2 linked regions of the Thalassoglobus sp. JC818 genome follow. The protein of the gene in region 1 interacts with the protein of each later gene in a pairwise test. Links are inferred from orthologs where the notes say so. Each region holds a gene or a part of one and is shown on either strand. Other genes may lie near its edges. The genes, in order: AB1L42_RS04810 and gyrA.

Region 1 (6,348 bases):
AGTGTCGTTGTTGGTTCATCATCAGCGACCCGTAGTTCAAATCGGAAGTCCGTATTCTTCATCGTTGCGTATCTCCCAGAAACACATGACGACTTTGGGATTATTTTGTTCCTCTTTTTGCGTGCTTACTCCCCCATCACCATTACCAAAACACGCTTGGGCCTGCGACCATCGAACTCACCGTAGAAGCCTTGTTCCAAAGGGCCGAAGTTCATCATACCCGCAGAAATTCGAGATGTTTATGCCTAACCACGGTGAAGGATGCATTACTCCAAAGCAGATTGTGGAACTGCTGCGGTCACTCTCTTGGACTTAATAGTCTTACCGTCCGACATCTTCGATTGATTTTCGCGGCTGCTTAGAATCCGTACTGCGTTGATGGCAATGAGTCCCATTGCCGTGTACCGACAAGACGTATCCATTCGGTCTGTAAAGTGACCAGAGTCTCTCTGCGCTGTCTCGTTCAAATCTCCGACAGCTGAGCTGACAACCAAGATCAAAATCAAAACCTGAGAAACCAGTCTTCTCATTCACCGACAACGAAACAATCTTCTGCCCCGACAATCGAGACATAGCTTTCTCGATGCGTCGAGTCGAAGATGATCCGGTCGCAAGAGTCTTGTCGTTCAGCGTCAATTTCCAATAACAACACCAGAGCCACAGCCACCATTACCCGCGCACAGTTACCAATCTGCGAGATGCAAAGTCTCTAACGACCTGAGATTGTGACTCTGTGACGAAAGGCTCTCGAATCTCAAGAGATGGCTTCCCAAAGTTAATGGACAAGTTTGTCTGGCGACCATACTCAATTCCCCAACATGGGTGACCATAAAGAGGACGAAACCACTTCTCGGGGAATTTCTCACTCACGGTTATGATGCCTATTCCCCCATCATCTTGACGAGAATTCGCTTCCGTCTGCGGCCGTCGAATTCGTAGTAGAAGATGTGTTCCCACGGGCCGAGGTGGAGTTTCCCGTCGGTGATGGCGACGACGACTTCACGGCCCATGATTTGACGCTTGTGGTGAGCGTCTGCGTTGTCTTCGCCGGTTCGGTTGTGGAGATAGCCTCCTTGTGAAGGGTCGCTGCCAGCGTTGAAGGGGACCATTTCTTCGAGCCATCGCTCGTAGTCAGCGTGCAAGCCGGACTCGTTGTCGTTGATGAAAACACTCGCGGTGATATGCATCGCGTTGACGAGCACGAGGCCATCCTGGATTCCACTCTCAGCGACGAGTTCCTCAACCTGCTGATGAATGGAGACGATTTGCCGTCGTTTGGGGATGTCCATCCAGAGTTCTTTGGTGAGTGTCTTCATCTCATCTTTCTCGCAGAATTCTCGCCAGATTCATCAACCGCAGACCCGATTTGCCGAGAGTGTATAACACAGGGATTGTTTCGAATAGAACGCTTGGGCAGTCGCGTCCCGTGGGATCTGACAGAAACATCAGCGAAGCTGGCGAAGCGAGTCGAAGTTTTCGGATTGGAAGCGTAAAATCGGACGTGGAACGGTCACGAACCGCACACTCGCTGAGTCTCGCAAAGGAGTGCTGGAGACCGCGAAATCCCGATTCAAATCGGTGTTCCCCGTTCGATCGGAGAGAGTGTGGTGTCGAAAACTTGTCGATCGCCACTGCAAAACTCCGGCAAAACGTGGTGCGTTACTCCGGTCGCGAGGAAGGGTGTTTCTAACCCCCGCACTGATCGTCACTTCGGACACAAAGTACACACGCTTGGCGAACGGGTTTTCGACGCTGCTCAGCTGCTCGAGAATTGCATTAAATCGAGAAATTGCATACACTTGCAAATTCTGAAGCAGCGCCGTGAACACAAAAAGTGGTCCACAGATACTACTGCTGCTTATTTTATTTAAGAGTCTTGAAAGAGACAGGTTTGCTCTTTCTGGCTGTCAATAACAGAACCATCTCCAAACTGAATCAGCACAATGAAGTTGACCTGTTCTCGAAGTCTGTTGGCCTCTGCACTCCAAATCGTGAGTGGAGCTGTTCCGACGCGATCTCCGAAAGAGATCCTCAAGAATATCAAGTTGAGTCTTGGAGATGGAAAAGCGACTCTGCTCGGAACTGACCAGGAGGTCGGGATTCGCTACGAGTTGCTCGAAGTCCAAACAGATTCGGTCGGCGATGTGCTGCTTCCGTATCAGCGAATCACTGCGATCCTGCGAGAAGTTCAAGACGACGAAGTGACCCTTGAAGTCAATGAGGAAGCATTGTGGGTACGGGCAGGCCAAAGTGAGTTCCGGCTAAGCGTCGAAGATCCCGTCGAGTTCCCTGATGTCGCGACCTTCGAAGACGAGAGCTACTTCGTCGTTCCCGGAAGAGCGCTCAAGACCGGGATTCAGCGAACGATCTTCGCGACGGATGTGGAAAGCACACGCTACGCCCTCGGAGGGGTTCTCCTCGAAATCGATGGAGACAAGCTCACACTCGCTGCCACAGACAGTCGACGCCTGGCGGTCTATCAAACCCACTGCTCGACAGAGGGGACTGTCTCCGAGGAAGTCAGCCAACCGGTGGTGCCTGCGAAAGCGATGTCGCTGATTGATAAGTCAATCCACGACGATGAGCAGGAAATCAAAATCGCCATTCACCAGAACGACATTCTCGTTCAAACTGGTTTGTCGACGATTTACGCACGACTCGTCGAAGGCCGATTCCCACGGTATCAGGACGTCATTCCGAACGAGTTCCATCAAAAGATCGAAATGGTGACAAGCCCGTTTCTGTCTGCGGTTCGGCAAGCAATGATCGTGACGAACGACGAGAGTCGAGGCGTCGACTTCAATTTTGAAAGCGGCACGCTGACTCTCACAAGCGTTGGTCAGGATGTTGGCTCATCCAAAATTCAACTGCCCATCAGCTACGAAGGGGATCAGATTGTCATCACCTTCGATCCACGGTTCGTGCAGGAGTTCTTGCGAGTTCTGGACGCTGCCAGCCCGCTGTCGCTGAACCTTGTCGACGGCAACAGTGCTGCGGTCTTCAAGACAGACGAAAGCTACACCTATGTGGTGATGCCACTTTCTCGAGATGACTAGAGTACGCGAACGGCGACGACGTTCATCTGTGCAAACGAGTCGACAGGCAAGAGCCACGTGTTCTCAACCAGGAGCCGGAAATGAGTCGAATTCCGAAGGAGCGGAGCCGACCTTATGATCGGACTGAACCGAAGTCCGTCGGTGATCTCATGAGCGAGTTGATCGCTCTTCGCGGTATTGCCCGAACTCAGTCTCGACGACAGTTTGAGGAAGTCTGGAGAAAGTTGATCGGTGCTGATTTTGCAGAGTTGGCAAAAGCGACTGGTCTAAAAAATGGAGTTTTGCAGGTGGTCGTTTCTAATTCGGCGTTGTTGTCCGAACTCGCTTCGTTCCGCAAGCATGAACTCCTCGAACAATTTCGCACGGAACACGCTGATCTGAAAGTGCGAGACATCAAATTCAAGCTGCGCGGCAAACCGACATTGTAATTCTTCGAGACTGTTTTTCGAACTGGTTCTCCCAGCGACAGTCTCGACACACACTTTGTACCCAAGAAATTGATTCATGAGCGATCAAGCCAAGCCAAATCAGTCAGAAGACTACACTTCAGACACGATTCAGCACCTGGAAGGAATCGAGGGGATTCGCCATCGACCTGCGATGTACATCGGCGGCACGGATTCCGCAGGATTGCATCACCTGGTGTACGAAGTTTCAGACAACGTTCTGGATGAATACTCCAACGGCTTCGCAACAACGGCGAACGTCACGATTCACGGGGATGGTTCCATCACTGTCAGCGATGACGGCCGAGGAATTCCAGTCGACGTGATGAAGGATAAAGGGAAGTCCGCCCTGGAGGTCGTCTTCACCGAGATTCACGCAGGCGGAAAATTCGACCGCAAAGCATACGCAGTCGGAACCGGTGGTCTGCACGGTGTGGGGATCACAGCTGTGAATGCCTGTTCCGAATGGCTGGAAGTCGAAGTCAGTCGCGGGGGATTCAAGTACCGTATGGAGTTCGCACGCGGGCGAATGGTGAAAGATCTGACCAAGGGCGGGCAAACGGATCAAACCGGTACGAAGATTACTTTCAAGCCCGACGGACAGATCTTCCCGAACACAACGTTCAGCTACGACGTCATTCACAAGCGGCTGCAGGATTGTGCTTTCCTCAATGCTGGCGTTCGTATTCTGATCACCGACGAACGTACCGGTCAGTCAGATCAGTTTCACTACGAAGACGGGCTGGCTGAGTTTGTGAAGTGGATCAACCGAACCGAAAACGTCACACATGCTGATGTGATTCGAATCACCGGAACAGTCGAAACGGTCGATGTCGATATCGCTCTGCAGTGGAACGAAGGTTATTCCGAAAGCATTCGATGTTTCGCCAACGGAATTTCGAACTCGGAAGGGGGAACTCATTTCTCCGGGTTTAAGACAGCATTGACGAGAACACTCAACAACTACGGCAAGAAGAACAATCTGTTCAAGGATATGACTCCCAGCGGAGACGATTTCCGCGAAGGACTCGCTGCCGTCATTACCGTTCGAATTCCGAACCCGCAGTTTGAATCGCAGACGAAGATTAAGCTGACGAATCCGGAAGTCGACGGGGCTGTGAACTCTGTCGTTGGAGAAGTCCTCGCGAAGTATCTGGAAGAGAATCCATCGATCGGCAAAGCGATCTGTCAGAAGTCGTTGAGAGCAGCCGAAGCTCGCGAAGCTGCCAAGAAGGCTCGCGACATGGCTCGCAGTCAAACGAAGACCGGCTCAGGCGGGCTGCCTGAGAAGCTGCGGGATTGCCGAAACCATGATCTGGCGGTTTCTGAGCTGTACCTGGTGGAAGGAGACTCAGCCGGTGGTTCCGCTGATACCGGGCGAGATTCCGGCCATCAGGCAATTCTGCCTCTTCGCGGAAAGATCTTGAACGTCGAGAAAGCTCAGCTTCTCAAGGTTCTTGCCAACACCGAAGTGACTGCGATCTTCAAAGCTGTTGGAATCACCCCGATGGCGGAAGAGCAGGACATTGCAAAACGTCGGTATGGCAAAATCATTCTGATGACCGATGCCGATGTCGACGGTTCGCACATTCGAACGTTGCTGCTGACCTTCATCTTCCGTCACATGCGGGAACTTGTGAAACAAGGCTGTGTCTACATCGCGCAACCGCCGCTGTATCGAGTGCTTCAAAAAGGGAAGCGGAATCAGAAGCCTCGCTACGTCCAAACCCATGAAGAGATGATGCGAGAACTTCTGGAGATTGGGCTCCAGGACTCCGAACTCGTTCTGCTTCCTCGTGCCGATTTGATCAATCCGGAAACCGATCAACAGGTCGCGACCGACGTCTCCGGAGAATCACGGACATTGTCCGGTGCTGAGCTGAGTCGACTCGCCGAGACATTGAGCGATCTCATTGAACCGCTCGAAGCACTCGAACGTCGCGGCGTCTCATTGCGTCGACTGGCGGTCGATCACTCGACCGATCAGGGGCTGCTTCCTCGATTCCGAATTACTCAGGCCAACATCGATCACTGGTTTGCATCCAAAGAAGATGTGGAAGAGTTCCTGCAGAAAGAAGAAGAGCAGGGAAGACACCACAAAGTTGCGGATGAAAAACTGAAACCTGCAGATGCTACGAGTGAAGCGAAAGAAGAAACCACCGGCGAACAAGCGGAAGAAGCATCGATTGAAGAGCAAACGACTTTGACTGTTGTTGATCTGTTTGAAGTTCGAACCATCAACAGCGTGCTTAAAGTCCTTCAGGATGAATTCCAACTGACGCTCAATGACTTCTTGACTCCTCCGCCGGTCAACGCGGAGCAGGTCTTTCCGTACCACATTGAGAACTCGGACAACCCGCGAAAGCTGCAGTCGCTAAGAGATCTCGTTCCGACGCTTCGAGAGATGGGTTCCCGAGGTTTGAATTACACCCGCTTCAAAGGGCTGGGTGAAATGAATCCCGACGAACTCTTTGAAACAGCGATGGACCCTGAAACGCGACTCCTAATGCAGGTGACCCTCGAAGATGCAGCTGCGGCCGAAGAAATCTTCCGCGTTCTGATGGGAGATCACGTTGAGCCGCGACGTGAATTCATCGAGAAGCACGCCCTCGACGTCCGTGATTTGGACGTGTAGAGCGCGCGTTTTTCTTCTCTAGAAGAATGTGATCTCCAGACATGAATAAAGGTTTCCCTTCGTAGAGAGGGGAAACCTTTTTGTGCTTTGGAGGTGATTTCAGTCACTTCCGATCAGCTGGAGGTGGCCTGTTTTGCGAGCGGTGACAATGTCGCAGACATCACTTTTCCACTCTCCATGCGTGGGTACTGTTCAACGGTGGCCACGTCGG
Region 2 (6,475 bases), on another replicon or contig:
CCAAACTTGCAGAGCATCAACGTTCAGAAATTGTTGACGTTCGAGAGTTCGCTACCGATGTTTCCGAGGATCTGGCTCGACGCATCCGCATGATGACTCGACCGGACCCGGCACTGCGGAAGCTGAAAATTGATGAACTGGTTCTCGTCGCTGAAAGAGGTCGCCAATCGAAGTTGGAACGTCGGCTGAAACGCTTCGTGCAAACATTCGAAACGGCTGCACCTCGCATGTTGGGAGAACGGCAGGCTCCTTCCCGAAAGAAGGCTGTCGTCGCTGCTGTCTTATTGACCGTGATCGCATGTGTCGTCGCGTGGAACCGGCAGCATCTCGGGTTCGGTCAGCTCGAGCAGTTGAAAGCATCGACGATTCCAGCCGAGCTCTCTCCAGGACCATTGGAATTGAATGAACAAATTGCTGCCGAGACCGAGGAACCAGAACTGGACGAACACGATCCAAACGCAGGAACTCCAACGGTTGCTGCAGAAGAATTCCCTGAACACGTCGCTTCAACTGAAGATTCCAATTCCGAGTCGATCCCCGTGCTTCCGACGCCGGACTCCGACGGTCTCGTCCGACTGACGAGCATCGGACCGTATCGGATGTCCGAACTCACCGGCGGGAGTCCGATTCGAATCGTTGGGCTAACGAATGCGCGTTCGCAGATTGTTGTTGATCAGAACTCGGGGCCGATCGTGACACCGCATCTAGTTCTGCAGAACGTTGAATTCATCGTTCGTGATGAGTCATCAAGCAGGAGTCAGTCAGCTGGGATTACAATTCGATCGGATCAGCTGACGTGTTCGAGTTGTCTATTCCGTGACGAATCCGGGGATTCTCGACAGCCATTAATTCGACTGAGTGCTGAGGACCGTTCGAATTTGAATGCTGGGCGACTCCTGCTGACGGACTGCGTCTTTTTGACCACCAAGCCAGCGATTTCGTTTGAGTCTCCACTGACGACCGCCCGTTTCGAGAATGTGTTCGCAAATACTCCTGCATCATTTCTGACGCTGTCCGCCGGTGTCGTTTCTGGGTTTCGGGTTCCGCTGATTGTTGAACAGTCCTCGTTTTCGGGGGGCGGGGCACTCGTTGAGATTCGGGCCGCGGAAGGAATGCCAGCGTACGGTTTGCTATCGATTCAAGGCAACGACAGCGTCATCGATGTGCATCCTGAGCGTGCGATCGTGGAGTTCATCGCTCCGCCGGATTCGCTCGACGCTGAGAAAATTGCGAAACAGGTCGAGTTTTCGGGAACGGGTTTGATCATTCGGGCTGACCGCGACCTCGTTGGGGTGCGAAGTAACGGGACACTTGCTGAGGAAGGCGATTTCGAGTCGAAATTGACCGTCAATGGAGTGCTTAGTGGTGAGTTTCGATTCGAGAAAATCGACGAAGCAGCAGCCTGTTTTCCGGGTGAGGAGCGGGCAGTTTTCGAGACGCTTCCGGTCCGTGATGTGTTGACCGCTCCCGGGTTTGATTCTGCACGCTTTTGCAGTTCGAATTCCGAGTTGTAACTTCTTTTGTCTCAATAGTTTGGGAAGCTCCGGAATGTCGTCTGGGTCCGTTGTTGTTCGGTTCCCATTCAGCTATAATTTGAACGACCCGGAACAGATGTTGCTGATCGCTGAAAACTCTTTTTCAGTAAAGGGTTAGGGAGCTTTTGGGAGTTCCTGAACGGTGAGCAGGCTTCGATCTGCCGCCAACAAGCTGTTGACTGTTGAGAATTGAACTGAACGCAGGAGCGCACTGCTTTGTCGAATGATCTGACCCCTCCTGAAGACCCGAATCAAGATGACTCGAATTCTAATTCCGGTGAGCTGAGCCAAGGCCGCATTGAGGCTCTCGATATTCGAGAAGAAATGCGGCAGAGTTACCTCACTTACGCGATGTCGGTCATTGTCAGTCGTGCACTGCCTGATGTTCGTGATGGCTTGAAGCCCGCCCAGCGACGAATTCTTGTCGCCATGAACGATTTGAATCTCGGGCCGAGTTCCGGACGTGTGAAGTGTGCGAAAATCTCCGGGGATACGTCGGGTAACTATCACCCGCACGGGGAAAGTGTGATTTATCCAACTCTGGTCCGTATGGGGCAGGACTGGGTGATGAGAGAAATTCTCATCGACAAGCAGGGAAACTTCGGTTCCATCGCCGGGCTCGGCCCAGCTGCGATGCGATATACGGAAGCACGATTGTCGTCGGCAGCTGCGGAGATGCTCGACGACCTCGATCACGATACCGTCGATTATGTACCGACTTACGATCAACGCGGTGAAGAGCCAGTTGTTCTGCCGTCTCGATTTCCCGGGCTGCTCGTCAATGGATCGCAGGGAATTGCGGTCGGGATGGCGACGAGTATTCCTCCTCACAATCTGGGTGAGGTCGCTGACGCTGTGCAGTTGTTGATCGATAATCCCGAAGCATCAATCGATGAGATTATCAGCGTTCTGCCCGGTCCTGACTTCCCAACCGGCGGCGTGATCTGCGGACGTTATGGTATTCGCCAGGGATACTTGACCGGTCGATCGACACTCACTCTTCGCGCGAAAGTTGAATTCGACACCGAAAAGAACACGGACGTGATTGTGGTTCGTGAGATTCCTTACCTTGATACGAGGGATCGTCTGAAATCGAAGCTGGAAGCGTTGATCAAAGAAGATCGCGTCAAAGGAATTTCGAGAGTAGTCGACTATACCGACCGCAAGACCCCCAGCTGGCAGGTTCGGCTACACATCTATCTCAAACGTGACGCGGATCGGGAAGTCGTCCTGAACCAGCTTTACAAGTACTCCCCGCTTCAAACGACCGTGTCGGTGATTTTGCTCGCGCTCGTGGGAAGTCGACCGCAAACGCTGAATATTAAAGAGCTTCTTCAAGAGTTCATCCGGCATCGTGTGACGGTGATTCGCCGCCGAACGGAGTTCTTGCTCAATGAAGCGCGACGCAGAAAGCACACCATCGAAGGTTTGTTGATCGCCCAGATTGACATCGACAAAGTCATTCAGACCATTCGGAATTCTCCGAGCCGAGCAGAAGCGAAGATTCGCCTGCGTGAAATCGAAGTCCCGGCGGAGATGGTCGCACGAGCCCTGGGCCAAGACGGTTTCGAAATGCTGGTTCTGGAAATTGGCGAACGCGAAAACTACTCGCTGTCGGCCAACCAGACTGAGGCGATCGTCAGCATGCAGCTTGGTTCGCTGGCTAATCTCGAACGTGAAAACTTGCAGGGAGAACACAAGCAGCTTCTCGAAAACATTGCTGAGTATCTCCGTCTTCTTTCCGACGAGAACAACATCCGTGCTGTCATTCGAGAGGACATGGATACGCTGAAAGGCAAGTTCTCGAATACGCGACGGACCGAGATCAGCGATGAAGAATTGGGCGACGTCGACAAAGACGAGTTGATCACCGAAGAACCGATGGTGGTCACGATTTCGCAGCGAGGGTACGTCAAGCGGACTCCGCTTTCGATCTATAAAGCTCAAAACCGTGGTGGAAAAGGCGTGAAAGGGGCCAAATCGGACGAAGAGGACCCGATCGAACATCTCTTTGTCAGCAGCACTCACAGCTATCTGCTGTTCTTCACCAACTTGGGGAAAGTCTACTGGCAGAAAGTTTACGACCTTCCGCTGCAAGCTCGAACGGCAAAGGGACGCGCCCTCGTGAACCTTTTGCGTCTAGCAGATGGCGAACGTGTACAGGACTGTATTGATGTCCGTGAATTTGACGACGAGCGAAGTCTGTTGATGGCGACACGCAAAGGTTACATCAAAAAGACTCTCCTCTCAGCGTACAGTCGCCCCATGAAGGGCGGAATCATCGCGATTAAACTCGAGGAAGATGACAGCCTGATTGATGTCGTCAAAGTTTCTCCCGGTGAGAATGTTGTTTTGAGCACCTCGACCGGGATGGCGATTCGGTTCTCCGAAGAAGATGCCCGCGCGATGGGGCGAAATTCGCGAGGCGTTAAAGGTGTCTCGCTTTCGACTGGCGATGAAGTCGTTGGAATGGTTGTCGCCAGTTCGGATCTCTCGCTTCTGACTGTCTGCCGGAATGGATATGGAAAGCGTACTCCATTCGGTGCCGGAGCCGTGGAAGCTGAAGAGGATGACGATTCATCACCAAACAGCAACATGCGGTACCGTCTTCAGCGACGAGGTGGAAAAGGTCTTCGCGATATTAAAACGACCAATCGCAATGGTCCGGTCATCGGAACACTGGCTGTTGCGGATGGCGACGATGTGCTGCTGATGTCGATTCAAGGAAAGATTCAGCGAATCCGAGCTGCCGACATTAGCACTATCGGGCGAAATACTCAGGGAGTGACCATCATGAAAATGGATGGAGGAGACACTCTCGCATCAATCGCTCGAATTCCGGAAGAAGTCGTCGAAGTCGAAGAGGAAGCTGTCACGCTTCCGGGTTCCGAAGAAGGGGAAGGTCTCCCCGCAGACGGAGCCGTTCTCGATGGCGACGCGAGTCCTTCAGCGAGTGACGACGAACCGTCAGAGGGTGACTCTTCAGAAGATCCGAAAAGCAACTAGAGCGAGTTGCTATTTCCGGTGCACTCGCTCGCACGTTCTCACTCATTAAAAGCTGAGTTTGCTCGTGTGAATCAGTGTAAGCCAAATCTGAACATGTTCAGGAAACTTGCATTTCAGCGAGTCTCTGTTGCACACTTGCAAGCCCATGATTCCCCACAGAGTTGAGTTCTGGTGAGTGCAAAGTCACGATGTGAATGTTCTCAACCGGTTGAGTTTTCACCAAAACTTTTCCTGAATCGATATGTCGACTGCTGAGCGCTTCGGTCTTCAGTCAATCGGCTGTTTCGGGATCACTTCGAGAAAGCGAGGCGACGATGCAGCGGTGTTCCGTGGGGGCTTCTGAGAGACGAAGTGTTCAAGAGATCAACGTCACTTCGCCAAGTGCGATCTCGATGTTGGTCTGCACGATTGTTTTGGTGTTTCAATTTGGCTTTGCAAGTTGCCTTCCGGCTGAATCGACAGCCACCCCCAATGTCATTCTGATCATGGCAGATGACATGGGGTTTGAGTGTGTCGGAGCCAACGGCGGAGCGAGCTATCAGACGCCGACTCTCGATCAACTCGCTGCCAGCGGAATGCGTTTTGAGAACTGCTTCAGCCAGCCGATTTGTACTCCGTCGCGGGTACAAATTATGTCGGGGATTTATAACAGCCGAAATTATGTAGAGTTCGGATTGCTTGATCCAAGTATTTATACGTTCGGAAACCTTCTTCAGGACAGCGGCTATCGAACTTGTGTCGTTGGGAAGTGGCAGTTGGGAGGAGGATTCGAAGGGCCGAACCACTTTGGTTTCGACGAATACTGTCTCTGGCAAGTCACGCGTCGACCCAACCGCTATCCGAACCCGGGCCTCGAAATCAATCACGAAGAGAAAGACTTCAAAGAAGGGCAGTACGGCCCCGATATCGTCAGTGATTACGCATGTGATTTTATTCGTCGCCAAGTGGCTGAAGATCAGAAGTTCTTCGTTTATTACCCCATGATTCTTCCGCATTGGCCATTCGAGCCAACCCCGGATTCGGAGGAGTGGGATCCGAAGGCTCGCGTTGACGATGTTTCGGAAACCGGAGCTCCGAAGAAGTCTCAGAAGTTCTTCGGAGACATGGTGACCTATGCGGACAAAATGGTCGGCAAGATTGTGGCCACTCTCGACGAACTCGACGTGCGTGATGAAACGCTGATCCTGTTTACCGGAGACAATGGGACATATGAGTCCATCGTCTCTGAACTGCGGGGCAAGGATTGGCGGGGCGGCAAGAGTTACATGACCGATCACGGGACGCACGTTCCGTTGATCGTTAACTGGCCGGGGCGGGTTGAAGCTGGAACCGTGAATACGGATCTCATCGACTTCTCAGATTTCCTGCCGACTCTAGCGGACGCAACCTCGGCTGCGGTGCCTGAGAATCTAATGCTTGATGGTCAAAGCTTCTGGCCTCAGCTTCAAGGTGAAGTTGGCAATCCACGTTCCTGGGTCTATTGCTGGTACTTCAGAAATGGTGTCCCGGCCGACGGAGGGAAGAAGCATTCCGCCGGAGAGACAGCTCGAACTCATGAGTACAAGCTGTATCGCACGGGGAATTTTTATAGCACGATTGAGGATGACGAAGAACAGTCTCCATTGTCGATGAAGTCGTTGAGCGCAGAGCAGAAATCGATCCGCCAGAAGCTGGAGAAAGTGATCGAGTTCAACACTCGCGAAGGTTATTACGAGGCTGCCGACAAGCCGAAGGGGAAGAAGGCATCCGAAGAGTAATCCTTCTTGGATCATTGAAGTAGGTGACGGTCAGAACGTTTCCTAAGGATCTTCGGAATCAGAAGTTCTGAAAGTTTCCTCGTATGGTCGATCCTGACGCGCTACACTTGTAGGTGTTGGGATCAGTGAAGAGTCACTCGTTGTCGACATGGTGATCGGCGGCGGAGACTTGCGCTC

The links.
Region 2: the proteins of AB1L42_RS04810 (region 1) and gyrA interact in binary tests that used the Escherichia coli proteins (3 or more experiments, as listed by UniProt). The link is inferred for Thalassoglobus sp. JC818 from one-to-one orthologs.

The regions. Positions count from the first base shown.
Region 1 is NZ_JBFEFI010000002.1:68,567-74,914, forward strand. What follows is about bases 3,237-6,348. They hold AB1L42_RS04810 (DNA gyrase subunit B), read left to right. Parts: upstream 3,237-3,560; coding sequence 3,561-6,137; downstream 6,138-6,348. Other genes in these bases: AB1L42_RS04805 (DUF721 domain-containing protein), read left to right, coding at 3,237-3,484; infC (translation initiation factor IF-3), read right to left, coding at 6,251-6,348. In the rest of the region: AB1L42_RS04785 (hypothetical protein), read right to left, coding at 1-62; AB1L42_RS04795 (secondary thiamine-phosphate synthase enzyme YjbQ), read right to left, coding at 882-1,316; dnaN (DNA polymerase III subunit beta), read left to right, coding at 1,944-3,056; more of AB1L42_RS04805, read left to right, coding at 3,137-3,236. UniProt on the Escherichia coli protein: DNA gyrase negatively supercoils closed circular double-stranded DNA in an ATP-dependent manner to maintain chromosomes in an underwound state.
Region 2 is NZ_JBFEFI010000008.1:124,587-131,061, reverse strand. Bases 1,503-4,741 are described here. They hold gyrA (DNA gyrase subunit A), read left to right. Parts: upstream 1,503-1,817; coding sequence 1,818-4,541; downstream 4,542-4,741. Other genes in these bases: AB1L42_RS20020 (hypothetical protein), read left to right, coding at 1,503-1,514. Outside these bases: more of AB1L42_RS20020, read left to right, coding at 1-1,502; AB1L42_RS20010 (sulfatase-like hydrolase/transferase), read left to right, coding at 4,856-6,298. UniProt on the Escherichia coli protein: A type II topoisomerase that negatively supercoils closed circular double-stranded (ds) DNA in an ATP-dependent manner to maintain chromosomes in an underwound state.